Regions from separate parts of the Chryseobacterium indoltheticum genome, predicted to be linked through region 2. Evidence: riboswitches for the same ligand, from Rfam matches in the RefSeq annotation. Region 2 holds a riboswitch; the other holds the start of a gene.
What was found. A riboswitch is a leader RNA that binds a small molecule or an ion and turns the genes downstream of it on or off. The one in region 2 is predicted to bind thiamine pyrophosphate.
Positions count from the first base shown of each region.

Region 1: another riboswitch for thiamine pyrophosphate. It lies ahead of thiS (sulfur carrier protein ThiS); the one in region 2 lies ahead of thiM (hydroxyethylthiazole kinase).

Region 1 is NZ_CP033929.1:82,569-98,154, reverse strand. It holds gene ccoG (cytochrome c oxidase accessory protein CcoG) at 1-1,115, opposite strand, end outside; gene EG358_RS00455 (cbb3-type cytochrome c oxidase N-terminal domain-containing protein) at 1,210-2,088, opposite strand; gene EG358_RS00450 (cbb3-type cytochrome oxidase subunit 3) at 2,099-2,296, opposite strand; gene ccoN (cytochrome-c oxidase, cbb3-type subunit I) at 2,315-4,573, opposite strand; gene ccoS (cbb3-type cytochrome oxidase assembly protein CcoS) at 4,579-4,800, opposite strand; gene EG358_RS00435 (heavy metal translocating P-type ATPase) at 4,910-7,285, opposite strand; gene EG358_RS00430 (Crp/Fnr family transcriptional regulator) at 7,376-8,089, shown strand; gene panB (3-methyl-2-oxobutanoate hydroxymethyltransferase) at 8,148-8,963, shown strand; gene EG358_RS00420 (hypothetical protein) at 8,963-9,286, shown strand; gene EG358_RS00415 (RluA family pseudouridine synthase) at 9,292-9,969, shown strand; TPP riboswitch at 10,243-10,343, shown strand; gene thiS (sulfur carrier protein ThiS) at 10,401-10,607, shown strand; gene thiC (phosphomethylpyrimidine synthase ThiC) at 10,619-12,430, shown strand; gene EG358_RS00400 (thiamine phosphate synthase) at 12,427-13,011, shown strand; gene thiE (thiamine phosphate synthase) at 13,031-13,645, shown strand; gene EG358_RS00390 (thiazole synthase) at 13,642-14,418, shown strand; gene thiH (2-iminoacetate synthase ThiH) at 14,533-15,586, shown strand, end outside.
Region 2 is NZ_CP033929.1:3,365,906-3,381,491, forward strand. It holds gene EG358_RS15575 (SusC/RagA family TonB-linked outer membrane protein) at 1-1,182, opposite strand, end outside; gene EG358_RS15580 (response regulator) at 1,564-1,920, shown strand; TPP riboswitch at 2,071-2,163, shown strand; gene thiM (hydroxyethylthiazole kinase) at 2,225-3,022, shown strand; gene thiE (thiamine phosphate synthase) at 3,019-3,657, shown strand; gene thiD (bifunctional hydroxymethylpyrimidine kinase/phosphomethylpyrimidine kinase) at 3,654-4,487, shown strand; gene tenA (thiaminase II) at 4,474-5,124, shown strand; gene EG358_RS15605 (helix-turn-helix domain-containing protein) at 5,504-6,622, shown strand; gene EG358_RS15610 (serine hydrolase domain-containing protein) at 6,776-8,233, shown strand; gene EG358_RS15615 (GMC oxidoreductase) at 8,327-9,907, opposite strand; gene EG358_RS20045 (hypothetical protein) at 10,435-10,536, shown strand; gene EG358_RS15625 (hypothetical protein) at 10,931-11,365, opposite strand; gene EG358_RS15630 (hypothetical protein) at 11,366-11,929, opposite strand; gene EG358_RS15635 (hypothetical protein) at 12,355-12,873, opposite strand; gene EG358_RS15640 (RHS repeat-associated core domain-containing protein) at 12,839-15,586, opposite strand, start outside.

The DNA.
Region 1 (15,586 bases), 970 kb from region 2:
ATCTCGCCACGACTTGAGAGTAAATATCCTAAAAATCCTACCAATAAGACCAAAACGACTGCAAAGCCTTTCATTCTTCCGGTAAATTTGTACGGAGCGCCGGTTTCTATTTCCTTTTCAGATGCATAACGCACCAAACCCTTCGGTAAACCAACTTTTTCCATCACTTCGTCACAAGCATCGATACATGCCGTACAGTTTACACATTCCAGCTGTTGCCCGTCTCTGATATCAATTCCGGTAGGGCAAACTACCACACACTGATAACAATCGATGCAATCTCCTTTTCCTGCTGCTTTTCGGTCTTCACCTTTTCTCCATTTAGAACGGTTTTCACCTCTTTTATAATCGTAAAATACATTGATGGTTTCCTTGTCAATTAAAACACCCTGTAATCTTCCGTAGGGACAAACCAGTGTACAAACCTGCTCTCTGAACCATGCAAACACAAAGTAAAAAGCAGCCGTAAACAGAATCATCACCATAAAGTTGGTAGGATGAGTAAATGGCCCTTCTGAAATAATGTTTAATACCTGCTCATATCCTACAATATACATGAACATAAAGTGGGTAATGATTAAAGAAATTATTATGTAAACCGCCCACTTTAAACTTCTTTTCCAGATTTTTTCTGTATTCCACTCCTGTCTGTCAAGCTTCATTTGCTTATTACGATCTCCTTCAATCAGGTATTCTATTTTACGAAAGACAGATTCCAAAAAAATTGTCTGAGGACAAATCCACCCGCAGAAAATTCTTCCGAATGCAATCGTAAAAATAATAATGAAAATAAGAGATGCAATAGCGCCTAGTGTAAGGATAAAAAAATCTTGCGGATAAAATGGCTGTCCTGCAATAAAAAATTCTCTATCGATAACGTTAAATAAAAAGAACGGATTTCCATTGATTTTAATAAACGGAATGGCAAAATATACAATTAGCAGCGTATAACTTACGAGGTTTCTGTAATTGGTGTATTTACCTTTTGGTTTTTTTGGAAAAACCCATTTTCTTTTCCCGGATTGTTCCATTGTGCCTATAGAATCTCTATAGGTCTCAGGGTCTAAAACCTGCCCCTGTCCACCGCGAGCGATGTCTTCATCTATTTTTGACATTTATATTAGGTTTTAAAAAACGAAAAAACATAATTCGTTACTATTTTTATCTAATAACAAATTATGTTTTTCATATGCTTTATATTTTTTTTAATTACTGTTTTTCCCAATGAGCTTCATCACCGTATGGTGGTGCGCCTCCTTCTTTAGGTGTAATTGGTTTTTTTAGCTGGTTGATAGAGTAAACATACGCTGCTACTTTTTCAATATCACCTCCTGGAAGAACTCCATTTTTGCCCCAAGCCTGCATTGCTGTTCCTGTAACACCATTTTCAACTACGTGAAATACGTTTTTGAATAATGTTTTCTCAGGTTGGTTATGCCAGAAATTATCTGTAAGGTTTGGTCCGATACCTCCCTTACCACCATCTGAGTGACAAGATACACAGTTGGTTTTGAAAATTTCTTCACCTGCCGCAATATTATCTTCAGAGAAAACTGCCGATTCTATTGTTACTGGTGGTTGATCTGCAAGATATTTTGCAATTGCAGCTTCTTGTTCTTTATATTCTTTATCGTATTCGCTTATTGGGTGTGCAAAATCTGTAAAAGCATAAGCACAAATATAAACGATACAGAATACAGTTCCGAAATAGAATAGACCTAACCACCATTTTGGTAATTGATTATCTAATTCCATAATTCCATCGAAACCATGGTCGATAAGAATATCTTTTTCGTGAGTGTCTGATTGCTTTTTGAAAGCTGCATCATATTGTCTTCTAAGAAAAGGAATTTTCTTTTCATTTAAATAAGCAGATTTCTCTTCAGCCGTTAATTTTTTAAATTTATTGTTCTCAATCAAATCTCCGATAGCGCTGTGAATGTATGCCAAAATAGCACTGATCACAACAGTTCCCCAGAAATATGGTGAAGCTAAAAACGAGTAGCTCTGAACAAATAAATAATAAAATATTACTAATAATACTGTTATTATTAAAATGTTTACAACAACCGGTGTTCTTTGTCTCATAATAAATAGTTTAATTTTTTAAATTAAAATCATCTTCGTCATCCCCAAGTGGAGCGTGCTCTTCTTCTTTGTAATATTTTTTAGGCCTGCTAAAAACATAGATTATCAAAGCTATGAAAAACAACATAAAGAAAATCAGAGCCAATGTTTGATACAAACCTGCATTTTCAGTATTGGATAATATATCTTTAAAATTTTGAGGAATCATAGTAAGCTTTTAATATTATTAGTTACTAGCTGTTTTTATTTCTGTCGTTTTAATGTCTGTACCTAATCTCTGAAGATAAGCGATAAGAGCGATAATCTCTTTTTTCTCTAGTTCTCCCTGTGGTCTTTTAGCATAAGCTTCTTTAAGGTCAGCTGCCTCTACAAAGATATCTTTTACAATTTTCGCAGCCTGATTATCTGCCCATTTATCTGCAGTATCAATCTGAGCTTTTGTATAAGGTACATCGTAGGTGTTTTTCATAAACTTGATTTTGTCTACCATTTGAGAACGGTCAAGGTTATTTGAAATCAACCAAGGGTAACGTGGCATAATAGAACCTGCAGACGTTTGTCTTGGGTTGTACATATGCTTATAGTGCCAAGAACTTGGGTTTTTACCACCTTCTCTATGCAAATCTGGTCCAGTTCTTTTCGATCCCCAAAGGAAAGGTCTGTCGTAAACAAATTCTCCAGCTTTAGAGTACTGTCCGTTTTTACCGTTAAATCTTACGATCTCATCTCTGAATGGTCTTACCATTTGTGAGTGACAAGCGTTACAACCTTCACGGATATATAAATCTCTACCTTCTAATTCTAATGGTGAATAAGGTTTCACCGCAGAAATTGTAGGTACACTTTTCTTTAATGATAAAGTAGGAATGATTTCTACCATACTACCTATAGAAATGGTAAGTAATGCTAAAACTGTCATCAAGATTGGCATTCTTTCTAGCCAAAGGTGAAGACCTTCTCCTTCTTTACGTCTGTTGCTGATGTTAGCCAAAGCAGGTGCTTCTGCAGGAACTTCTTTTTGGAAAGATCCTTTTTTGATTGTCATGTAAACATTCACCACCATTAAAAGACCTCCTGATAGATAGAATAATCCACCTACGAATCTCATTTTAAAGTAAGGAATAATTGCGGTAACGGTATCTAGCCAGTTTTTCCACAATAAAGTTCCGTCCGGATTAAATTGTTTCCACATCAAACCTTGCGTAAATCCAGCGATATACATTGGTACAGCATAGAAAATAATTCCTAAAGTACCCAACCAGAAATGCCAATTCGCTAATTTTACAGACCACATTTTGGTTCTCCACATGATCGGTACCAAATAATAGATAACACCGAATGCCATGAAACCATTCCATCCTAATGCTCCTAAATGTACGTGACCGATAACCCAGTCTGTAAAGTGACCAATTTTATTGATATTTTTTGTTGCCAAAAGAGGTCCTTCAAATGTTGCCATACCATAACAGGTAACAGCAACTACGAAGAATTTCAAAATAGGATTTTCTCTTACTTTATCCCAAGCTCCTCTTAAGGTAAGAAGACCGTTTAGCATACCTCCCCAAGATGGCGCAATAAGCATGATCGAGAAACCAGTTCCCACTGCTTGAGCCCATGCTGGTAAAGCAGTATACTGAAGGTGGTGAGGACCAGCCCAGATATATACGAAAATCAATGACCAAAAGTGAATGATTGATAGTTTGTATGAAAATACAGGTCTGTCAGCAGCTTTAGGTAAGAAATAATACATTAAACCTAAAACCGGAGTCGTCAATACGAATGCTACCGCATTGTGACCATACCACCATTGTACGATGGCATCTTTTGCTCCTGCATAAGCTGAATATGATTTCCAGCCAGAGAACGTTAAAGGTACTTCTAAGTTGTTGAATATGTGAAGCATCGCTACAGCAACCCAAGTTCCAAGATAGAACCAAATGGCTACGTAAAGGTGTCTTACTCTTCTTTTTGCAATCGTTAAAATCATATTCGCTCCGAAAATGATCCACGAAACTGCGATTAATATATCGATTGGCCACTCGTGCTCAGCATATTCTTTTGAGGTGTTGATCCCCATAAAGAATGTGATAAACGTAGCAACGATCATAAATTGCCATGTCCAAAAATGAATCCACGATAAAGTATCGCTGTACATTCTTGTTTTTAATAATCTTTGAGTAGAGTAATAAACCCCCACATAAACGATATTACATACGAATGCAAAAATTACCGTATTGGTGTGTAACATTCTTATTCTACCAAACCCTAACGCACCGTTGGTATTAATTAACCCTTGTATGTTTCCTGATGCAAGACTGTTGATTGTTGTATCGTCAGTTCCAAACAAAAACTCAGGAAGCTCAGGATAGAAAAGCATCAATGCTGCCGTAAGTCCAAATACGAAACCTATAATTCCAAAAACTATGGTCGCGTATAGGAATGCACGAACAATACTGTTGTCATAACTAAACTTTTGTGTCTCCATATTAACTATTCACTTTTTTCTTCAAATTTATTATTATCTCCTTTTTCCTTATCGTTTTTGTTGCCAGGTTCTTCTTTTTCCTTTACTTCACCGGAATCAAAAAGTATTCGTACAGCTGGAGACTCGTCGTCCTCAAACTGCCCTTTTCTGGCGAAAACTATAAATACGACCAGAAAAACTACAGCCAAAGAAACGCTGCATAAGATCATTAAATATAGAATATCCATTTGACAACAAAATTAACCTATTTTCGGGGTTCAAAATTAGTGAAAAATAATGACAATTATCACGAAATACGGGCTTTCTCTAATTTAAAATCAGTCTAAATAAGGGCTTTTAAGGCTGTTTTTTGAAATACTTCCTTCCGAGAATCCAGGTAGAAATCGTGGTGAATGAAATGACGGTAATCGAACTTGCAGGCATAATTAAAGCTGCAAATAATGGGCTCATATTTCCGGTTACAGCAAAGGTTAAACCTACAACATTGTATAGGAAACTAATAAGAAAGGTGAGTTTTACGATGGTAATTGAGCCTTTACAAACATTCAGATAATGGTCGAGCTGCGATACTTTTTCTCCGTTCATGATGACGTCTGAAGATGGCGTAAAGCTGTTGCTGTCGTCGGAAATTGCGATTCCTACGTTGCTTTGTTTTAAAGCTCCGGCATCGTTTAATCCGTCACCAAGCATGATAACTTTTAATCCTTTATCCTGAAGCTCTTTGATGTAATTCAACTTATCTTCAGGGTTTTGGTTGAAAGCCATCGAGCTGTAATTCGGAATGATCTCTTTAAGCTGATTTTCTTCAGAAGCATTATCACCGCTCAAAATAAAGATTTTATAATTGGTCAGTTTTGTAAACAGATTTCTAAGATTTTCCCGGTATTCATTTTTAAAAATAAATTTTCCGATAAACTCATTGTTTTTGCTGATGTAAACTGCGGTTTCAAGATTTTTCGACTCTTGATTGTTATATTTTGCAGAACCTATTTTGTAAATATTTCCTCGTACGCTCGCTTCGTATCCTTTTCCTGAGATTTCCTCAAAGTTGTCAACAGGGAAATAGTCATCTTGTACTTCCAAAAATTCATACAGAGATTTTGAAAGCGGATGATTTGAGTTTTTGACTAAACTTTTAATATTTAATAAATCAAATTCCTGAATTTCAGAACCTTCGTATCTGATGTTTGATTTTTTTCGGTGTGTAATCGTTCCGGTTTTGTCGAAAACTAAAGCGTCAACTTTTGCAATTTTCTCAATCGTTATTGTGTCTTTTACATAAAATTTATTTCGACCTAAAATTCTCATAATGTGACCGAAAGTAAATGGAGAAGACAATGCTAAAGCGCAAGGACAAGCGATAATCAAAACGGCAGAGATAACCTGGAACATTGTTTCCAAATCAATAAAATACCAATAAATTCCGGCAACAAGTGCGATTCCTAAAATAATGAAGGTAAAATATTTACTAATTTCATTGATTAAGGTGTCAAGTCCGGTCTCATGTTTTTTGAAAGCTTCTTTATTCCAAAGCTGGGTAAGATAACTTTGATCAACGTTTTTAATAACTTCAAGTTCGAGAGATGAGCCAATTTGTTTTCCTCCGGCAAAGATTTTATCACCTGGATTTTTAGAAATGCTTTCGCTTTCGCCTGTAATAAAACTGTTGTCTATATTACCGTTTCCGCTAATCAAAATAGCATCAACCGGAATGATTTCGTGATTTCTTACTAAAATTCTATCACCGATTTTAATCTCTGAAAGTAAAATGTTTTCCTGTTTTCCGTTAAAATCAACTTTAGTTACAGCAATTGGATAAAACGATTTGTAATCTCTGTCGTAAGAAAGCGAACTGTACGTTCTTTTCTGGAAAATTTTCCCTAAAAGCATAAAAAAAAGAAGTCCGCACAGGGTGTCAAAATATCCTGGACCGTAATCGGTAGCGATTTCGTAAATACTTCTTCCAAACAGAACAAAAATCCCCAACACAATGGGTACATCAATATTGACGATCTTGTTTTTTAGACCATACCAAGCAGATTTATAATAGTCTGATGCAGAATAAAACACAACCGGAACAGCAAGTAAAAACATTAAGATTCTGAATAAACCTTTGTAATGTTCCATCCAGTAATCTTCTCCGCCAATATATTCCGGAAACGCCAAAAACATTCCGTTACCAAAAGCAAATCCGGCGATTGCCAGTTTTATAAGTAGAGATTTGTCAAGATTATCTTCATTCTTGTCAACCGTCTCAAGGTTGATTGCGGGTTTGTAGCCAAGATTGGTTAAGAATTTAGCTAAATCGCTTAATTTTAATTCGTTATGGTTAAAAGAAATCTGCAGGGTCTTCCTTGTAAAGTTAACCTGAGAATAGTGGATGTCTTTATGTAAAGTGTGTAGGCTTTCTAATAGCCAAATGCAAGAAGAACAGTGGATTACCGGAATTCTGAACGTGACAAGACTTGTATTGCCTTCAGAAAAATCTGTAATTCTGTCAAAAATTTCCTTGGTGTCGAGATAGTCAAATTGAGAAGAGTTTTCTTCAGGCCTGATTCCTGCTTTTTTGTTTAATTCGTAAAAATTACTGAGATTATTGGTGTTCAGAATTTCATAAACAGATTTACAGCCTGTACAGCAGAAAATTTTTTCGTCAAAAGAAATTCTTTCCTTTTCTATCCCTTGTCCGCAATGAAAACAGTTCTCGCTCACCTTCATAAATTATTGACTTACAAAATTATAACATTTTTTTTTGTTTATAGAGTTTAAATGTTCTATTTTTGTGATAAATGTCATATTACAATGTCGCAGGAACAACAGATTGCTATTGAAGAAAGATTCGCGAGGGTTTTTAATGATAAATCCTTTAAAGAAAGACTTTCCAATACTGATTATGAAAGATATATCAACGCAAAAAAGAAACTCGTTTTTCAAAAACACGATATCGTCTTTGACGATGGCGAAACTCCCAAAGGGGTTTACGTAATAGAAAAAGGGGCTGCTAAATTGTCCAAATCAGGATCTTTTGGTAAAGATCAAATTCTTAGATTTATAAAAGAAGGTGATATTATAGGATATCGTGCATTGTTGTGTGGAGAAAATTTTCAAGCAAAGGCTGAAGCAATGACGGATGTTGAATGCACATTCTTACCTGCAGATATTTTTATGGACTTATTAGAAGTAGATCCACAGTTATCTTTTGTGATGCTTCAGAAAATATCTTACGAATTGGGAGAATCTTCCAATACCATTACTTTCCTTGCGCAGAAAACGGTAAGAGAAAGACTGGCAGAAATCCTTATTCTTTTAGAACAAAAGTTAGGAACTGATCCTGAAGGTTTCATCAAAATTTCTTTGACAAGAGAAGAAATTGCCAATATCATCGGAACGGCTACCGAAAGTGCTATCCGATTGATCTCCGAGTTTAAAGGGGACAGTCTCATCGAAGTAGACGGCAGAAACATCAAAATTCTCAACCACGATAAATTAATGAAACTAGGACACGTAGTTTTGTAAATTCAAATATCTAAGTCGGCGGAAGCTGACTTTTTAACTTAAAACAATCATATACATTATGTCTGTTCATTCCGAAATTAAAAGAGTTACTACAGAAACTTTGCGAAAAATGAAATTCGACAAAGAGAAAATAACAATGCTTACCGCTTACGATTTTACAACGGCAAAGATGGTCGATGCCGGTGGGGTTGATACCATTCTTATCGGTGACTCTGCAGCGAATGTAATGGCGGGTTTTGAAACTACACTTCCTATTACATTGGATCAGATGATTTATCACACTCAAAGTGTGGTAAGAGGCGTAGAAAGAGCATTGGTAATTGCTGATCTACCTTTCGGAACCTACCAAAGTAATCCTGATATTGCATTAGAATCTGCAGTTAGAATGATGAAAGAAGGAGGTGCTCATGCGATTAAAATTGAAGGTGGAAAAGAAATTTCGAAATCGATTAAAAAAATAATCAACGCCGGAATTCCTATTATGGGACATTTGGGATTAACGCCGCAGTCTATTTATCAGTTTGGAACGTATAAAGTGAGAGCTAAAGAAGAAGCTGAAGCTGAAAAATTGATCAACGATGCAAAATTGCTTGAAGAATTGGGCTGTTTTGGAGTTGTTCTTGAGAAAATTCCAGCAAATTTGGCAAAAAGAGTGACGGAAAGTATCTCGATTCCAACAATCGGAATTGGAGCCGGAGCTCACTGTGACGGACAGGTTTTGGTGTATCATGATATGGTGGGAATGAATAAAGGTTTCTCTCCAAAATTCTTAAGAAGATACCTCGATTTATATACAGAAATAACAGGAGCAGTTTCTCAATACGTAAAAGATGTGAAAAATGCTGATTTCCCTAACCAAAATGAAAGCTATTAATGAAAAGTAATTTACAGGCAACACAAGGAATTTTATCAATTTTAGCAATCATTTGTTTAGCAGCGGGTTGGTTTAAAATTTTCCCGGATAATATTAACTATCTTCTTTCGGCAAGATTATTTTATATTTTAATTGGAATCAGTTTTATCGTTCAGGGAAGAATGTTGATGCATACCAAGTTTATGTATCCTATGTACGCTGCGGCAGGTTTGTGTATCATCGGCGCATTTTTACCAATCGATTCAAGTCTTAACGTCATAAAAACGATTGGTCTTTTAGGCGGAGTGGTTATTTCTTTTGTGAGCAGATCACAGAATCGTTAGTTTATATGGAAGAGCAGATTGTTTTTGAGGATAATCATCTTTTAGTTATCAATAAAAAAGTAGGGCAGCTCGTTCAGGGCGATAAAACCGGCGACGAACCTTTACTTGATTCTATTAAAGATTTCATCAAAAAAAGAGATAATAAACCCGGAAATGTTTTTCTGGGTTTGGTACATCGTATCGATCGCCCAACTTCTGGTTTGGTGATTTATGCTAAAACTTCAAAAGCGCTTTCAAGATTGACTCAAATGGTGAAAAACCGTGAAATTAAGAAAACGTATTGGGCGGTTGTTGCTAAAGAAATGATTCCTCAAAGCCAAAGATTGGTTCATTATCTTCAGAAAAACGAAAAAAATAATAAAGCAATTGTCTTCACAAAAGTGACCGAAGGGGCAAAAGAAGCAATTCTTACCTACAATATTATTAAAACTCTGGATAATTACCTTCTTTTGGAAATTGACTTGGAAACCGGTAGACATCATCAAATCAGGGCACAGTTATCAAAAACCGGAGTTCCTATTAAAGGTGATTTAAAATATGGTGCGCCCCGTTCAAATCCTGATGGAGGAATTAATCTTCACGCCAGAAAACTTCAGTTTATACATCCTGTTACAAAGGAGGAGGTAACAATCGTTGCCCCCGTTCCGCAGAATGACGCAATCTGGAGAGCTTGTGAAGAGTAAATATTTAAATAATATAAAATTAGAAAATGGAAACTGGAGATCATCTTGTTTCCATTTTTTTTTGTATTGAAATTATCTTAATTATGGACTTGCAGAATATTTCATTTCACTTATAAGCATGAATGCACGAATATTATTACGTTAAAGATGAAAAAACATTCGTGTATTCGTGGCAAAAATATTTTCAAGCATTTAAAGCTTCCAAGCTTAATCTTCTAAACTTCCATCTCCTTCAAAAAATTTTGCCCATTTTAAAAAAATGTCTAACTTCGCTCCCAACTTTAGGGGTGTCTGTTGACAAAACAGGCTGAGACTTTACCCTTTGAACCTGATTTCTAGATCATACTAGCGTAGGAAAAAGTGAGATGACTTTGCTGTACATTCTATTGTACAATGATGGGCATTCCTAAAGTATATTTAAAAATTTAGGAATGGAGCTCACAATCAATCACACACTAAGAAATTTTGATATACTTCCCAAAACGCTGGAAGCACTTATCGCTATGGAATTACCTGAAAAGAAAAAAGGAATTGCCGTAGCGCTCAACAATCGTATTATTCCGCAGTCATTCTGGGCGGAAACTATTCTCAACAACCAAGATTCAATTTTAATTATCACTGCTACTCAAGGCGGTTAAAAAATATTTTTATGGCTCATAAAATCACACGTTCGCCGTTTCCGAACTCAAAAAAAATCTATGTTGAAGGGAAAATTCACCCAATCAATGTAGCGATGCGCGAAATACATCTAAGTCCGACAAAATTAACCAACGGAAATTTAGAAGAAAATCTTCCTGTCACCATTTACGATACTTCAGGACCTTACACCGATGAAAATTTTGAAATTAATATCGAAAAAGGACTTCCAAGAATTAGAGAACAATGGATTTTGGATAGAAATGACGTCGAAGTTTTAGACAGAATTACCTCAGAATACGGAAAAGCCCGTCTTGCCAATTCAAAATTAGACGAACTGCGTTTTTCGTATAACCATCAGCCAAAAGTTTCCAGAGAAGGAAAAGAGGTTACCCAATTGTATTATGCAAAACAGGGGATTATCACTGCTGAAATGGAATATATTGCCATTAGAGAAAATCAACGAATCGAGCAATTAGATTCTGTTTCAAAAGAGATGGCTTTTCAACATCAGGGAAATAGTTTTGGCGCAAGAACTCCGAAAAGCAAGATCACTCCAGAATTTGTAAGAGACGAAATTGCAGCCGGAAGAGCGATTATTCCCAATAATATTAATCATCCCGAAAGCGAACCGATGATTATCGGGCGAAATTTTTTAGTTAAAATTAATGCCAACATCGGAAATAGTGCTGTTTCATCGAGCATTGAAGAAGAGGTAGAAAAAGCAGTTTGGGCTTGCAGATGGGGAGCCGATACAATTATGGATCTGTCAACCGGAAAAAACATTCACGAAACCAGAGAATGGATCATCAGAAACAGTCCGGTTCCGATTGGTACCGTTCCGATCTATCAGGCATTAGAAAAAGTAAAAGGAGTTGCAGAAGATTTAACCTGGGAAATTTTTAAAGATACGTTGATCGAACAGGCAGAACAGGGAGTTTCTTATTTCACGATTCATGCCGGAGTTTTGTTGAGATATATTCATTTGACCGCAAAACGTGTGACGGGAATTGTTTCCAGAGGTGGTTCTATCATGGCAAAATGGTGTTTGTTCCATCATAAAGAAAACTTTTTATATACTCATTTTGAAGAGATTTGCGAGATCATGAAGAAATATGACGTTGCTTTTTCTTTAGGCGACGGTCTTCGGCCGGGTTCAATTGCTGATGCGAATGATGAAGCACAGTTTGCCGAATTGGAAACTTTAGGTGAACTGACAAAAATTGCCTGGAAGCACAATGTACAGGTGATGATTGAAGGTCCGGGACACGTTCCGATGCACATGATCAAAGAGAATATGGATAAGCAATTGGAGGTATGTGATGAAGCACCGTTTTACACATTAGGCCCTTTAACGACGGATATTGCACCGGGATACGATCACATCACTTCAGGAATTGGTGCAGCTATGATTGGCTGGTTTGGTTGCGCGATGTTGTGTTATGTGACCCCGAAAGAACATTTGGGACTTCCCAATAAAGAAGATGTAAAAGTTGGAGTTATTACCTATAAACTAGCTGCTCATGCTGCAGATTTGGCGAAAGGTCATCCAGGTTCTCAATACAGAGACAACGCTTTAAGCAAGGCGAGATTCGAATTCCGTTGGGAAGATCAGTTCAATCTTTCTCTTGATCCGGATACGGCAAGATCTTATCATGATGAAACGCTTCCTGCAGACGGAGCAAAAATTGCGCATTTCTGCTCAATGTGCGGACCAAAATTCTGTTCAATGAAAATCACGCAGGAAATTCGTGAATCTGCAGAAAAAGGAATGTTTGATAAATCGCAGGAGTTCATCGAAAAAGGGAAAGAAATTTATATATGATTATCGTCATCACTCCCGAAGAAGTTGTTCAAAATGAAACTGAGATTATTAATGAATTATTTCAGGAAGGTTTGAATTTACTTCACATCAGAAAACCTTTTATCAATTCAGAAGAAATGACGGATTTTATTCAAAAGATAGATTCAAAATTTCATCAAAAATTAGTTTTGCACAGTCATTATGATTTAGCGAAAGATTTTAATATTTCAAGATTTAATTTCAGGGAAGTTGACAGACAAAACGGTTTGTTTCAATCTTTCACAGATAAAATAATTTCAACGTCTGTTCATGATATTGAAACTTTTAATCTATTAAGTGAAGATTGGGAGTATGCTTTTATCAGTCCGGTTTTTCCAAGTATTTCGAAAAAAGGATATGGTGAAAATTCGAATATTTTGAATGATATTAAAAAACGAGATCATCAAAATGTACAACTGATTGCTTTAGGAGGAATTAATGAAAATAATATCAAAGAAGTTTTTGAAAGTGAAGTAGATGGAGTGGCTTTGTTAGGAGCAATCTGGGGAAATGATGAACCTTTAGGTGTTTTCAAAAAATGCAGACAGAATGTAATTTATTAAGATTTATTCAAATTTAAAAATGGAAAAGCTACAATATATTTCTCAAGGTTTTACAAAAGCCGAACAGGAAATAAATATAAAGAAAGCCTTAGATGGCGGCATAAAATGGATTCAGGTTCGCTGGAAGAATGCACCAGAATATGAATTTATCAGGCTTTGTGAAAATTCAAAAAAACTTTGCGCAGATAATCGATCTGTTTGTATCATCAATGACTATGTTCAGATTGCAAAAGATATCGATGCAGACGGTGTTCATTTAGGTTTAAAAGATACTTCGATTGATATTGCAAGACAGATTTTAGGAGAAAATAAAATTATCGGTGGAACGGCAAATTCCATTTCTGATGTTTTGCAAAGAATGAATGAATCATGTGATTACATCGGTTTGGGACCTTTACGATTTACTTCAACTAAAGAACAGCTAAGTCCGATTTTGGGTTTTGAAGGATATCAAAAAATTATTCAGACTTTAAAAGAAAAATCATTAGCAATACCAAAGATATTCGCCATTGGCGGAGTGGTTTTGGAAGACATCCCACTCTTACAACAAATCGGAATTTATGGAGTTGCTGTTTCGGGGCAAATCACCAATCAACCTTCTATTACCAAAGAATTTAAAACAGTTTTACAATGAACAATCAACCGTTAATTATAGCAGACAGAACTTTTGAATCGAGATTATTTTTAGGAACCGGAAAATTCGGAAATCTTTCAGAAATGACCGATTCTATCATCGCTTCGGGAAGTGAACTGGTGACAATGGCTTTAAAAAGAATCGATTCGCAATCTTCAGAAGATGACTTGTTCAATGCTTTAAAACCTACAAAATCTCACCTTTTACCAAATACTTCGGGAGCAAGAACTGCTAAAGAAGCGGTTTTGGCAGCGCAATTGGCAAGAGAAGCCTTGGAAACCAACTGGGTGAAATTAGAAATTCATCCTGATCCAAAATATTTGTTACCTGATCCGATTGAAACATTGTATGCAACGGAAGAATTGGCAAAATTAGGATTTATCGTGATGCCTTACATTCATGCCGATCCGGTTTTGTGCAAACGTTTGGAAGATGCAGGAACAGCTGTTGTAATGCCTTTGGGAGCGCCGATCGGGACGAATAAAGGTTTAAGAACTTTAGATTTTTTAGAAATTATTATCGCCCAAAGCAATGTTCCTGTTGTTGTTGATGCCGGAATTGGCGCACCTTCTGATGCCGCAAAAGCAATGGAAATGGGAGCTGATGCGGTTTTGGTAAATACTGCAATTGCTGTTGCGAGAGATCCTGTAAATATGGCATTGGCTTTTAAAGAAGGCGTAATTGCGGGAAGAAGAGCTTTTGAATCTGGTTTGGGAGCTATTGGAAATCATGCGCAAGCATCAAGTCCGTTGACTTCTTTTTTGTTTGATTAAACTATGATTTTGCATAAGAATTAGAAAGTCCTAACGGGACGATTTAATAAAGGATAGGATAAAATCCTATCAATAAATAATAGACAACGCGTCATTTGGATTAAACCGAATATTATGAAAAGTTTTAAAGATTTTTTTGAAAAATATCAATGGGATGAAGTGAAAGTAAAACTTGAAAAAGTGACATTGTCTGATGTGGAAAACAGTCTTCAAAAAAAAAATAAAACGATAGAAGATTTTCTGAACTTTCTCTCACCGGTTGCTGCTCAGAAATTAGAAGTAATGGCAATAATGACGCAACAACTCACTCAAAAACGATTCGGGAAAACGATCCAGTTATATTCACCGTTGTACCTGAGTAATGAATGTCAGAATATTTGTACATACTGTGGTTTTAGTTTAGATAATTCCATTAAAAGAAAAACACTTTCTGATACCGAATTGATGATTGAAGCGACAGTTTTAAAATCAATGGGAGTAAATCATGTATTGCTGGTAAGCGGAGAAGCAAATAAAACAGTTGGAATTGATTATTTTCTGAATGCTGTCCGTTTGTTGAAATCCCATTTTGTAAATATTTCGATTGAAGTTCAACCTTTGTTGGAGGAAGAGTACCGAAAGCTTCATGAAGCGAGTGTCAATGCTGTTTTGGTTTATCAGGAAACCTATCATCAGGAAGTTTACAAAGAATATCACCCTAAAGGAAAAAAATCAAATTTCAATTTTCGTTTGGAAACACCTGACAGAATTGGAAAAGCTGGAATTCATAAAATGGGATTAGGCGTTTTGCTTGGTCTGGAAGATTGGCGGGTTGATAGTTTTTTCAATGCACTTCACATCGATTATCTTCAAAAACAATATTGGAAAAGTAGATATTCAGTTTCATTTCCGAGATTAAGACCTGCAGAAGGAATTATTGAGCCTAATTTCATGATGTCAGATAAAGATCTACTTCAATTAATCTGTGCGTACCGAATTTGGAATGAAGACTTAGAGATTTCCATTTCAACCAGAGAAAACGAAAAATTTAGAGATCATATCATTTCTTTGGGTGCAACAGCGATGAGTGCAGCTTCAAAAACAAATCCAGGAGGTTATGCGGTTGATAAAGAGTCTTTAGAACAATTTGAAACCAGTGACGAAAGAAGTATGGATGAAATTAAAAATA
Region 2 (15,586 bases):
GGTATCATTTGTTGTGTTTTCTAAAGTTCCAATCGGGCTTACTGTAGAACCCGCCCATCTGTATCTTGTATTTTTCCAGAAATTGGTATAAAGACCAGCTGATAATTCTGCTACTGGAACCATAGAAAGCATTTTGTGAGCTTCATTGTCTTTTCCGTCTACCGCAGCGCCGTAACTTTGAGAATAACTTGGTCGCAAGGTAATTCCGGCTTTCCATTTATCCGAAATATTTACATCAATAACTGCACTCAAATTAAATCTGTTAAAACCTGTATTTAGCGCCATACCTTCCTGATCAAAATACGCAGCCGAGATTGCATATTTTACATTCTGGCTTCCCCCTCTCACCGATAACTGATAATTCTGAATGGCGGCCGGGCGATAAAACGCATCCTGCCAGTCGATATTTGCTACTTGATTGGTTCCCCATCTTGGATCGACCATATAGGTGATATTTGCCAGATTATAATCAGTAGTATTTGCCAGATTAAAATAATTTGCTCTCACTGCATAGCTGTCAGAAGCTGAATTCCCCGGAGATAAAGCAACCCATCTTTTATTAATAGATTCGGTTGCATAGTCAATCCATTCTGCGCTGTTCATGATGTCAAGCTTTTTCTCGATGGTTTGAACACCATAATACTGAGAAAATGAGAATGATGGTTTTCCTGAAACTCCTTTTTTAGTTGTTACAATAACAATCCCATTAGAACCTCGTGATCCGTACATTGCTGTTGATGCAGCATCCTTTAGTACTTCAATCGATTGCACATCATCCGGAGAAACATTCGCCATATCCTCTACTACCATTCCATCAACTACATAAAGAGGAGAATTGCTTGCTGCGATAGAAGCTGAACCACGCACTCGGATTTCTAAAGGTTCTCCCGGTTTTCCTGAAGTAGCACGGGTTTTAACACCCGCAATCTGACCCGTTAATGCCTGATCAACTCGTGCGATAGGACGATCTTTGAAACTCGCTGTACTCACCTTTCCGACAGATCCGGTGACCTCTCCTTTTTTTTGTGTACCGTAAGCGATAACGACTACTTCCTCAATATCCTTCGTTTTATTACTGGATTTTGTACTATCCGAGGCCTTACCCGTGGTTTCTTTTTCCTGTGCGAAGATAAAACTTGTGGTACTTAGTAAAATACCAAGAGTTATTATAGATTTCTTCATTTTGTGGCTGGTGATTAATAATTATTACTTTTATACTTTCATTTAAATTAAACATGAGAAAAGTTAAATCTGAAAGACATGATATTTCTCATATTTTTATTTTTATAAAAGTATACTTATCGAAAATTTCAGCTATCCTGCTGTTACCTGCCCAAATCTCATCTTATAGAAATACACACAAACCACTCATTATCAACAACCTTATTTAATTAAAAAAAATTCAGGAATAGAAAAAATTAAAAACAATTACTCAAATAAAGAAATATTTTAAGCGTATGCTCAACAATTTCATCTACATAAACTTTGAATTCTCATTCTATATTATGATAAATTATTTTAGCGAGATCTCAATGTTGGCTTTGTTTTTGCCAAGCAAGATGTATGAAAACAATTTTTATCGTAGAAGATGAGACAGGCATCAGAGATGCATTACAATTGCTCCTGTCATTCGAAAATTATGACGTACGTTCATTTGCTACTGTTGATGCCTTCAACAATAGAGATCAATCGGTTGTTCCGGATGTTTTTATATTGGATGTAAGATTACCTGATGGTTCGGGTACCGATCTTTGCAATCAAATAAAAGAAGATGAAGCTACTTCAAAAATTCCGGTAATGATTATCAGTGCTCATGCAAAAGCTGAAAATGTAATCAATGCATGCAATGCTGATGAATTTATTTCTAAACCGTTTGACATCGATGATGTTCTTGTAAAAATTGAAAAACTAACTGCATAATATTTTAAAAACTATACTTTAAATAAAACACTCTGAAGCATCTGTTTCAGAGTGTTTTTTATTTAGAGTGAAAAATTTGAAATAGCTGCGTTATTTTTGAGAATATAGACAATATTTTCATTCAAAATCAATATTTTTCAATACTTTTGTGTTGCGCTTTAGGGGTATTCTGAAAAGAATTGAGAGAGTCCCTTTGAACCTGATACGGCTTACACCGACGTAGGGAAAAGCAATATGTCATCATCCAGATTTTGACTGTTGTTCCGGATTTTATCCTAAAGCTTTTATTGATAAAAATATTAGAATGGAAAACAATCTTTGGAACAGCATCCTTCACGTACGAAATACTTCTCCCCTTGTTCACAGTATCACCAATTATGTTGTGATGAACAACACTGCAAATGCGCTTTTGGCAATTGGCGCATCACCAATAATGGCTCATGCAAAATCTGAAGTAGAAGAAATGGTAAATATTTCTCACTCATTGGTCATTAATATTGGTACGCTTGATGAATATTGGGAAGAAGCAATGCTTTTGGCCGCAACAAAAGCTAATGAATTAAACAAACCTTGGATATTAGATCCTGTTGGAGCCGGAGCAACATCTTACCGTGATTCGGTTTTAAGCAAGATACTTTATTTAAATCCAACTGTAATCAGAGGAAATGCTTCTGAAATTATTGCCCTTTCAAAAGCCAGTAAAACGATTACAAAAGGAGTCGACAGCACTGCCAAAAGTAATGAAGCTGTAGAAGCTGCCAAAACATTGGTCAAAAATCACAAATCAATAGTTTGTATTTCAGGTGAAACCGATATTATCATGAGTGATAATCAAGAAATCCATTTAAAAAACGGCCATCCAATGATGACCAAAGTTACCGGATTAGGTTGTACTGCAACTGCGCTGATTGGTTCTTTTATCGGAGTTATTGATAACAAAACCGAAGCAGTCGTTGCAGCAATGAGTTTATTAGGAATAGTTGGAGAAATAGCAGCTAAACAAGGTGCCGGTCCCGGAAGTTTACAGCTCAATATCATTGATAAACTGTACAATATTACAGAAGATGAGTTTTATAATCATTTAAAAATGGTAAAACAATGATCTTGAAACCATCATTTCCTTATCAGTTGTATTTGGTTATTTCAGAGAAAGATTGTTTAGGAAAAAACTTTCTTGAAGTTGCAGAAAAATCGATTCTAGGTGGTGTTGATATTATTCAGCTGCGTGAAAAAAATACCTCAACAGAAGATTTTCTTCGAAAAGCATTTGCATTAAAAGAGATTACCGATAAATATAATATTCCGCTTATTATTAATGATCATTTTGAGGTTACTGAAAAAATTGGTTCGGCAGGAATTCATGTCGGGAATAATGATAGATCTCCATCAAGTCTCAGAAATGAATTGTTTTTTAAAGATAAAATAATTGGATATTCAATTGAATATTTAAGCCAACTTGAAAATGTAAACACAGAATTGTCAGATTATCTTGGCATCAGTCCCATATTCAGCACCGACACCAAAAAAGACACCGTGACAGAATGGGGATTGGAAGGTTTAAAAAAAATAAGATCCCTTACAGAAAAACCACTTGTTGCCATCGGAAATATCAATTCGTCAAACGCAGCTTCCATTATAAAAGCAGGAGCAGATGCATTAGCTGTTGTATCTGCGATTTGCAGTGCCCAAAATCCTGAAAAAGCAGCGTACGAAATTAAAAATGAAATATTGAAATGAAAAAATATACTTATCCTACCGTTCTTACGATTGCAGGTTTTGACGGCAGTGGCGGCGCAGGAATACAGGCAGATATCAAAACATTTTCAGCTTTGGGATGTTATGCAACATCTGTGCTTACCGCACTTCCGGTTCAAAATACAATGGGCGTAAGAAAAATATATCCTGTTTCTATGGAAGCTGTTGCAGATCAAATAGAAACTGTACTCGACGACATTTTCCCTGATGCCATAAAAATTGGAATGGTGCATAATTCTCAATTGGTTGAAACCATTGTGAAAACTTTAAGTAAATATCCAAAAATCCCCATTGTATTTGACCCTGTTATGGTTGCTACCAGTGGACATCGATTGATTGAAGAGGAAACCATTCAAACTATCGTTGAACAATTATTTCCCATCGCAGAAATTATTACCCCCAATATGGATGAAGCTTCAATATTGGCACAAATGGAAGTGAAAACTTTAGAAGATATGCAGATTGCCGGTGAAAAAATTTTAAGATCAGGCTGCAAAAACATCCTTCTCAAAGGTGGTCATCAGGAATTTCCCACCGTCACTTCGTTATTTTTTGAAGAAAATGGTAAACAATCTACTTTTGAAACCATAAAATTTGAAACAAATAACACTCACGGTTCCGGCTGTACTCTTTCTTCGGCAATTGCTGCTTTTATAGCACGAGGTGAAGATTTATTTAATTCGGTTGAATTAGCGCAGGAATATGTTTTTGAAGCTATTAAAAACGGAAAAGATGTTGTCATCGGAAAAGGAAATGGTCCTCTTAATCACTTTTTTAATCCTCATAAAATAATTAAAAATGAATTGGTCTGAATTAACCTGGAAAAAAACTGAAGAACGGTATCAAGCTATTCTTACCATGCCTTTTGTTGCCCAATTGGCAGATGGAAGTCTTCCCAAAGAAAAATTTCAGTTTTATATGGCGCAGGATTCTTTATATCTCGAACATTTCGGAAGAGCATTGGCATTGATTGCAGCAAGAGCACATGATATTAGCAACACCTTACAATATCTGAAATATGCAGAAAACGCAATTATAGTCGAAAACGCACTTCATGAATCTTATTTTAAAGATTTTGGCTTAAAAGATAAAGGTACAATGCAGCCTGTCTGTCATCATTATGTACATTTTCTTAAGAGTACCGCTGCGCTCGATTCTGTTGAAATAGCTATGGCAGCAGTATTGCCCTGTTTTTGGATTTATAAAAAAGTAGGTGACCACATTTACAATACCATAAAGTCTGAAAATAATCCTTACCAAAAATGGATTGAAACGTATGGCGGTGAAGAATTTGCAGATGCAGTGCAACAGGCGATTAACATATGTGATGAGGTGGCGGCTTCTACAACTCCTGCCATTAGAGAAAAAATGACAGAAGCGTTTTTAACCTCATCCAGAATGGAATATTATTTTTGGGAAGCTGCTTATGATAATAAAACCTGGATTTAAATAAGGGGATAAAGATTTCTGCATTAACTGTGAAAAAGCTGCTTATTGATTTTAAAATATTTTTATTTACCACAAAAGCATCAAAAGAAATGATTGAAAAAAGAGAAATTCAAAAGCTTGCAAAACTAAGCATGATTAACATCTATTTTGTAAACTTTTGATTGCCTAAAACAATCTATCATCTTTTGTTTCTTTTGAGGTTAAAATTATTATATATAAAAAATAATTTACTCAGATTTACAGCGTTTACAAATAAATAAAAGCTTGGTTTCAACCATTCTTATTATTCATAAAAATTTGGAAATATGAATGTGGTATCTATTGGCAATTCATTTATATTTACAGCACAAAAAAATATAATCCAAAAGAAATCTGATGAATGGATAATTTATTAAATATTGTAACGGGCATCTCGCTGTTCATTTCATTTTTTTTGGCGTTTTTTATGCTCATCGTTAAAACAAAGCACAAAATCAGCAACCGTCTCTTTGCTTTTTTTCTAATTATTTCCGCTGTCGATATTAGCGAACCATTTATTAGCCAAATTTCAGAAGGCCCTTCAAATCTGGGAATGTTCAGAACCACATTGGCTTTTTTGCAAATTCCGATTTTTTACCTTTATGTTTTATCGGTTTGCTATTCCGATTTTAAACTGAAACCCAAATATCTCATTCATTTACTGCCATTTTTGGTTTCAAATATTGCTCTTATTCCCCGTTTTTATAGTGTAGATGTTGCTTCGAAACTCGATTTCATCATCAATCGCCAAAATATGATTGAGTTGCAGTTAACTCATTGGTTGTTTCATATTCAGGTTGTGGTTTATTTTACGGCAGTTTTTCTATTGTTGAGAAGAGCAAAAAAACTTTATCTGGAGAATAATTCAGGAGGAAATCTTAATTCTTATCAATGGTTGTTTCAGCTTACCGGGGTTTTGGCAGCTCTTTATGTGATTGTTATTTTCAAAAACATTTTCAAATTTTCCGATTATCCCTACATTTCTGATTGGATTAAGATAGGAATTCTCATGCTACAGCCTTTTATCACTTGCTGGTACTTGTATAAAGCACTCAATAATCCTGGGCTATTCAGAAATATTGATTCAAAATTGAAACTCGTTTCCGATTTTCCTTTGGAAGAAAAAACAATAAAACCGGAAATATTAAATGAAGATTTATTGAAGCTTAAAAAATACATGACTGATGAAAAACCTTTTCTTAATCCGGATTTAAAGATTCAGGATATTTCAAAAGAAATCAATGTTCCTGTTCGCGAATTATCCGTTTTAATTAATCATCAATTGGGGCAGCATTTTTATGATTTTGTGAATACGTACCGAATTGAAAATGCAATGCAAATTCTGAAAGATTCATCAAAATCGAAGGTTACCATTCTTGAAATCTTATATGAAGTTGGTTTTAACTCGAAATCTTCTTTTAATACAGCTTTTAAAAAACAAACCGGAAACACGCCAACTTCTTATCGTAAAGCATTATAAAACAGAAGTTTGTAATTACTCGTACTTTCTAATTTATTACTCTTACCCATTTTTCTCTCGAACTAGGGTCGAATACATTTATTCGGTCGCATAAGATTCTGCTCTTGCACATCTTTGTATCGAAATATTTATCAAACCTTAAATAACGATACAATGAAAACAATTTCTTACATCAGCTTTTTTCTATTATTCTTTGCAAGCTTTCAGGTTTTTGCTCAGAAAAAAGATTACAGTTTTCTTACCGACAGTTTGAAAATTGAAGGACAGTTAGAAAAGTACAAACTTCCCGGATTTAGCGTGGTCGTTTTTGAAAACTATAAGATTGTTTACTCTAAACAATTTGGTCAGAAGTCGGCAAGTTCTCCAGAAAAGATAGACGAAAATACAGCATTTTCTACGGCTTCTATTTCCAAACCAATCACTGCGCTTCTTTGTTTTATTTTAGAAGAAAAAGGTTTAATTAATCTAAATGAACCGATTGACAAATCTTTGAAAAGATGGCATTTACCAAAAAGTAAATTCACAGAAAACAATGCTCCGACTTGGAAACAATTTCTGAATCATACCTCAGGAACTACCCAAAGTGGTTTCGAAGACCATTATGAAGGCGAAAAAATCCCAACGATAAAAGAAAGTCTTTTAGGAAAAATCCCGAGATACGATAAGGAAATTGAGTTTACTTTTGAGCCGGGAACCAATTGGCAATACAGCGGTGGTGGTTACACAATCATTCAAATGGCATTGGAAGATACTTTCAATAAACCGATTGCAGAGCTTGCAAAAGAATACATCTTTTCTCCGCTTGGATTAAAAAATACAACAATGATTCAACCAAATGAAAAAGGATTTCTAAAAAATGTTGCATCAGTTCACGACAAAGACGGGAAAGTGATAAAAACAGGTTTGCCAATTACGCCACAAGTTGGAGCATCAGGATTATGGTCTACCCCAACTGATTTAGCTAAAATAGCTATCGAAATGCAAAATGCTTTGCGCAATAAAAACAACAAAGTAATTTCTAACAATGTAGCCAAAAAAGTAACGGCAGTAACCGCTTTAAAAAACGCAGTTGGCGGATGGAGCTACGGATGGCAAAAATCTTTTGGATACAATAATTATGATTGGTTTACCTGTAATGGTTCAAATACCGGAGTTGGCGGAACCATGATGGGTACCATGAAAGACGGAAATGGTTTTGCATTTCTTGCCAATGGTGAAAAACCGAATCGTTTTCCTGTGATGGGAGCAACACAAAAAACAATCTTATCTGTAATGAATTGGGAAGGAAAAACAATGAATGAAAAAACTCAGGAAATCCCTGCAAGTCTAAAAAAGCAACTTATTGGGACGTATGATGATTTTCTTTTCGCACAAGGAATGGAAACCAAAATAATCGAAAAAAACAACCGTCTTTATGTAGAGTCAGAACTTTTAGACCATTTTAAAGGAAAAAATGATAATGAACTGGTTTATCTAAAAAATGGATTATTCAAAATTACAGATTATCCTAACCTTTTAAAATTCGATTTTAAAGATGGAAAAGCAAGTTTTGTTACTCTAAAAAGAGATGATTTGACTGCGACAGTTTCAATGGCCGCTAAAGCAAAATAACCTTTAATAGAAATAAAAAAGCGGGTGTTTAGAATGATAAGCATCCGCTTTTAGTTATAAATATTTTCTAAATATTGAAACGATAATTAAACCTTATGAAAAATCTTCAGAAATAATATGCTCTATACAATATTCTGCCAATGCCGTAATCGTTAAAAACGGATTAACACCAATCGTTCCGGGAATTAATGATCCATCAATGATATAAAGATTTTCAGATCCTCTAAGTCTGCCTTTCATATCTGTTGCTTTTCCCAATGTAGCACCACCCAATGGATGGTAACAAATATCAGCTCCGAATCCGTTATTAAAAAGCAAGTGCGCTCTTGTTCCTCCGTTTGCTTTATTCATTTTTTTAATAAAATATTCTGCATTTTTTCTGGCAAGAGCTACGTTATCTGCAGACCATTTTAAATCTATTTTTCTAGAAACCGGATTAAAGAACACAGACCCTTTTTGGGGCACCGGATTGATCATTAAATAAAGTGAAGTTGCTACATCCATTCCCATTGGAAGCGGTGCAATTTCCGAAAAAAACGGGTGTTCCTTATCATCCCAATTATCAATTCCACCAACGGGAATTGTAGAATGGTTTACGCCAGTTCCACCGGAAAATGTTTTGACAAAATTTCTACCGGTCATGAAATTTCCATTATTGCCCCAGTTTTGTCCTACTTCAGAATTTAGGGTTAATTTATTATCATTTGATGATTTTAAAAGCAATTCTAAAGTTCCCATTGTACCGGCGCATAAAAATAGTTTTTTACAAACAATTTTCTTTTTTGCAACCGTCTCACCAAGAGTATTTGTCTGGATAACTTCTAAAATGTAGGTATTATCTGAACCTTTTGCTATACTTTCAACTTTATGCAGATCATGAATATGAACTTTACCTGTTTCCTGAGCTTTTTTAAGATAGGTTTTGTCTAAAGATTTTTTACCGTAATTGTTCCCGTAAATCACTTCACCAGCCAAAGCCGAACGGGGAACTTTATTTTCATATTCATCTTCCATATATTTAAAATCATAAACATTCGGAACACGAACGGTTTTAAATCCTGCTTTATGAGCTTCTTGTTCACCGACTTTATTGAATTTATAAAAACTGCAGTTTTCTAGAAAATTTTCATCTGCAGAATTAACTTCCAGCTCTTTTTCAGCCAATGGAAAATATTTTTTATAAAACTCTTCAGTATTCAGTTCTGGAAATACTTCGCCGAAATAATCTTTCTTGGGCAAGACGGCCATTCCTCCGTTAACAAGAGATCCGCCTCCAACTCCTCTTCCCATCCAGATTTTGATGTTGCTAAAATCCCATCGATCAAGCGTTCCTGTATATTTTTTGGTATTGAAAATATTAAAAAATGGGGCAATTGTTTTAGTTCTCAGCCAAGCTGCAGATTTTCCGGGACTAATCATAGGAGAAAATTTTTCGCCAGACTTTTCCCAATTAAGACCCATTTCAAGAATTGTTACTTCATGTCCGGATTCTGCCAAACGCAAAGCAGCAACAGCTCCACCGTAACCGGAGCCAATAATAACATTTTCAATTTCTAAATTTTCTGTTTCGAATTTAGCTTCGTTTTCTTTTCCAAATAAAACTGATGGAAAGCTTGAGAAGTACAATGCTCCAACTCCTAAAAGTGAATGTCTGAGAAATTCTTTACGGTTCATAAAATGGTCTTTTGATTTATCATAATGCTAAAAGGAAGTTGGTTGTATCTTCAGCCATTACTTCTTTTTGCAAAATCAAGACCACTCCGGGAAATTACTTATGTACACTTCATATTTTAGTATTTAAGACATAAAAAAACCGCTTTAGAAAATATCTAAAGCAGTTTATAATATGTAGCGATTATTGCTAATCAATAATTACTTGACTTCTTCAAAAATAACTATATATGAATATCAAATAGTTATAATTTTATGGTACAAATTTGATACTGATTAATATGTATATTTATTGCTGAAAATATGTAATCCACTAATAATCATAACTTTTTATATTTTAATCGATTTTATTAAGGAATCATTGATATAATCTAAAGTTTCAAATGGTATTGAAGCGTCAGTTCCATCTACTTTTTTGGTCTTAAGCTAAGAAAGTTCGTTATATTCATCCTGAGCCAGAATCTCTTCCGTATTGTTGTTTACTTATGTTATGAGTCAGCAAAGTTTTGGATGCAAGAATTTTTAATAATTTGATTGAAGTTCGAGAAAGAACTTCGGAATGGATAAAACATTACAACAATCAGAGACTGCACGAAAGTTACAGAATCTTTCATCAATGCAGTATTTGTTGAAAAGGAAAACTCATCAGCGCAGAATGCCTTTTCTGAGTTTTCTCCTTTCCAAAAAAATTCCTCAACATCAAAAAACATAATGAAATATTTTATAGTTTTACAATACAAACTGAGGGTGTAATTCTGTCCAACGTTCGGGGAGACTTACACTACCATAATCGTGTAGCGCCTTCCACATTGTTGGACTTAAGAAATTTTTAGTTACTCTAAAACTTCCGTCATTTTTACCGAGTTAATAAACCAAGGTACTATATTCCGTCCATCAGTACGATGTCTCTTCAAAATTGGAGTATTGTTCTAACCAATTTATCCTTTTTTAAAAAAAGGCTCAGATTATAAAAATCTAAACCCTAACTTTTAACTTACACACCTCGTGGGATAGTGTAGCTTTTTATTATTTATTAATTAAACATTCTTTTGATTTTACATTGTTGTTTATAAATAAGCCACACATATTTAAACATTCCTCGTAAAATGTCTTTTTCATCCTATTGCTCCAAACAAGTTTGTCATCAGCATATTCAACAATTATATCTTTCTTTGGCAGAAAACTATTATTAGGATTATGTGGTCTGTATCTTAATTTAAATATATATTCACCATTTTTTTTGATTTTCATTTTCTTCAATAAATAGTTATCACATGTCTTAGAAATAATGAAAACACCTTTGTTTTTTTTCATACCTATGTCTATTATATAAAATGATTTTGTTGAATCTATTTTAACAACTTTAGATTTAATATCCACGATTGTTTCTTGAGCTTTAGTTTGGCTCGTTATAATTATTATATAAATAATAGCGATGTTAAAAAATTTCTGTATTTGCATTTATTTCTTTTTATCAGCTTCAAATTTACCTGTTGATATCTCTTTGCCAGTTTTTCTATCTTTAATAAAATACTCTTGTGTCTCTACCGTTTTTCCATTTGCATGTATCCTGCGTCTTTCAAGCCTACCACCAACAGCATCAAGGTCTTTGTAGTTTTTGTCTAAGGCTTTTGCACCTTTATGAGCAGCATCATAACCTTTAGCCCTGTTTTGGGGTGATGTTGCAGCTGGACTACCAGGACTATTTAAAACACCTATAATAGTTTCTAATAATTCATGTTTTATAGTGGCACCGTCAGTATTTCCTGATAATTCATCAACTTTTTCAGTAACCATAGGGTTTACTACGTTGGTACTCAATAATCTTCCATCATCCAACATTCTACTTCCCTCGTATGCGCCACCCTGATATTCGATTCCAGAATCCGTCAAATAATCACCATCTGATCTTAATTCTGAAATATTACATGAGTCATTTGATGCATCTAATATCATTTGAGATGCTTTACTTAGCTTAACTCCTTCTACCGCTTTTTCTGTGACTTTACCCGATAAATGATTCATTGACAATTTTAGTTGTCCATCCGTTGAGCCTCTTAATTGAGCTAACACTTGATCCCTGTAATTACCCGTAATAAACTATGTCAGTTGGAGCCATTCCATCTGAATCAATAAACCTCACAGGATTATCAAACGAATAAGCATACGGCGACCAACTTGGGAACTTTTCTGCCAGTGGATCCACACCATACCAAAAGCTCCATTTGGGATTATTATAGAAAAACTGTGTTGCCTAAGATTGGGATATGATTTTACTACCATAGAGCCTATTTATAAAACTCCCACACGATACAATCGTGCGGGAATAGTGGGGTTAAGCTTCTCAAATTAATAATTATAATTTGTTTAGTTTTTCTGATAGATTAAAAATATACAAGACATTAAAATAGTTTAAAAAATCCGCCTCAGTTGTGAGACGAATTATTTACCTAATATTCTATTTTATAAAAATCCTTATTATTTTTTAATGTATCAGTACTCAAATTGAGTTCAATTTTTAAGCGCTTAATATTCTTCCGTTCTTTAATAAAATAAACATCATTCCTTAAAATTAACTGATCATTTCTTAAATGTAATAAATAAAATTCATTTGTAAGAGTATCTATTTTATTGATTATAAATCTGTTATTTTTATAATCAACTTTTCCTGAAACTTTATTATTAATAAAGATGTTTTTCTCATTAAAAGAAATAATCTTATTTTCCACATTTTTTTCATAAACGACAGTCCCGTTGATTTGATCGTATACTTTATATTTTCTTAATTTCCATTTGTTGGATTGTAGTATTTCAGATTGCCTACTAGTAACAGCCCCCCTTAATCCCAAGTTTTCTTTTTTCTCAATATTATTGGTTGTTTCTTCTTTTTTACAACCAATAATACCGAGTAAAATACTACAAATTGATAAAAGCCTAATCAGGTTTGCGAATTTTTTGATGATCTTCATTTGTTACTTTTTTTATTGTTCCTACGGGGTTTCTATTTTTATTCATTATTAAATCCTTGGAATTAGATTTAGGACGAAAAAGTATAGCGTTCGAAGTAGATCCTTGCTCGGCTGCCCAAGAAGTATTTTCATATAATACTTCTGGAAGAGTTCCTTCAAAAACTTCATTAGTCCCTTGTTTAGACTGCCATAATAAACCCTTTTTGCTTTGACCTGTTGCTTCAATAATATGCCCATCCCATAATAGCAGATCACCCTTTTTATAATTTGTTCCTTTTGATGGGGTTCCCATATAGGCATATCCATCTGCTGTAAGGAAATCAGCAATTTCTCTAGTAGTTGCATTAATAAAATATAATCCACCAGTAAGAACCCATCCATAACAATTAGATTTATAGCTTTGTTGAGATGAGGCGTCAAGAGATTTTATAGCCTGCCATGTTTGTGGACCATAATTACCGTTTTGATCTTGAATTAAGTCATTAAGTAAAGCATATTGAGGATTTATAACATATAAACAATTTTTCCTATCATTAGCCATCATATAACCACTTTGACCTCTAAAATTAATTGTACCATCACCATTATCATAGTCAATCATTTTGTTAGACCATGTAATTTGAACATTTAGATTAGCCCATCTATAAGGTGGAGAAGGGGCACGCCCATCTGGATCAATCAATGTTATTGGATTATCAAAAGTATAATTATACGGGGACCAGCTTGGCATCTTTTCCGCCAGCGGGTCTACACCATGCCAAATACTCCATTTAGGATTATAATATCTCGCTCCGTAATAATAAAATCCTGTTTCCTGATCAAGTTCTTTAGCATTAAACTTATAAGGGTTATCATAAACACCTGTCATCTGTTCTGCCATAGTTTCACCAAATGGTAAATTTAAGAAAAACTGGGTGGTTTCACCATATTCATCAGTAACATAATTTGCAGTTCCCAAATGATCACCATGAAGATAATATAATCTTGATTGACCATTTTTCGAGACTAAATTTTCTAATTCAACTGAAATTTCACCCTCTATACCCGCTTTTTTCAGATAGGATTTAAAGTCTACTTCAGCATCTTCCGATTTATCTTCTGTTTTTGTAGCAGTTCCTCTTACAGAACTATTCAAAAAGATATCAGTTCCATCAACAATTCTGCTTGCAAACCTTGTTGACCCTTCAAAATAGTGTTTGGTATATCTTCCGTCAGATGAAACTACTATTTGCGGACTCGAATATATTTTATAGTCATTAAGACTTAATGAACCTGGATTGATCAAGACTCCATTTTGATATAGTTGCGAGCCGGCAGATAAATTATACTTTATGGTTCTCTCTCCCCCGTCATCGTAGGTGTAGTATTGATAAACCCCTGCATGATCATTATAAAATGCTCTCATTCTGTCCATCTCATCCCAATACATCATTTTGGAACCATTCATGTCATATTCTTCAATAGTATTTCCATTATAGTCATATTTGAATATGGTATTAAAACCTGTATTACTATCTGTAATACTTACCACCTTATGATTATCATATTCGTAATCATTTTCATATGAATTAACTGGATTGGTTACTAAATCCTGTATATGTTTTTGCCCTTTGTGGATGATACCTCCAGACTCATTGTAATGCATTTGGAGATCCACAGTTGAATTACTTACTGAGTAAGGTGACCAACCCGGCTCCGGTGGAGTAGTTTCGTCCCTAAAGGTCTTTATTCTAAATTCACCTTTAGTCCCCGCAAGCCTTCCCAACTCATCATATTGATAATCAAACCAATATCCACCACCCATCTGATTTGATGAAACGTCAGCAAAATTTTCTAATCTTCTTATATTTCCGACACCATCATAACTATACTGATTTGCAAGTAGTCCTTGTGGTGAAGGGCTTATTGTAGATAAGGTATGTCCTGCCAATCTTCTGCTGCTATAATAATATGAAAATTCAGATTTTGTGCTATTACCATAAAAAATATTCGTTCTCTGTTCATATTCATCATATTTGACATTTGAGATATATTCATATCCGCTCTCGTTAATTATCTTTTTTAAATTCCCACCAAAATCATATTGATAATTTAATATTTCACCATCAGGATAGGTCAGCTGCTTAATTCGGTTCCAGCTATCATATTTATAAGCTGTATTGAAATACATTGGCTGGATATAATTTCCATATACCGTTCTATTTTCATTGATAACTTCGCCAAGAATACCATATTCATAGGTTGTATAGCCGGTTGCATCGGATTTATAAATTAATTTTCCAGTATTATTTCCTGTTCCCACATCACCATACACATATTGCACATTATTAGGATTTGAACCATTTGGAAGATTTGGAAAATGAATATTGATTAATCTGTTAATATTATAATTGTACGAAATAAATTGTCCTCCGGTATAATCGGAACTATTGGTTATATTATCTGTATATTTTTTTGTAAGATTTCCGGCAGGATCATAAGTAAAAGTTGTATTTCCTCTATCAGGATGTGATACAGAAAGTGTTCTTCCACCCATATCATAAGTATAAGAGGTCACATAGCCCTGAGGATCAGTTGAGCTTAAAAGCTCTCCTGTGGTATCATATTCAAAACTTGTTGTAAGAGGCTGATTATTGACATAATTTATACTTTTGATAGTTTTTCCCTCAGCATTTGAAAATGACTCGTTATTTTGACTGACTGAAGGAATAGT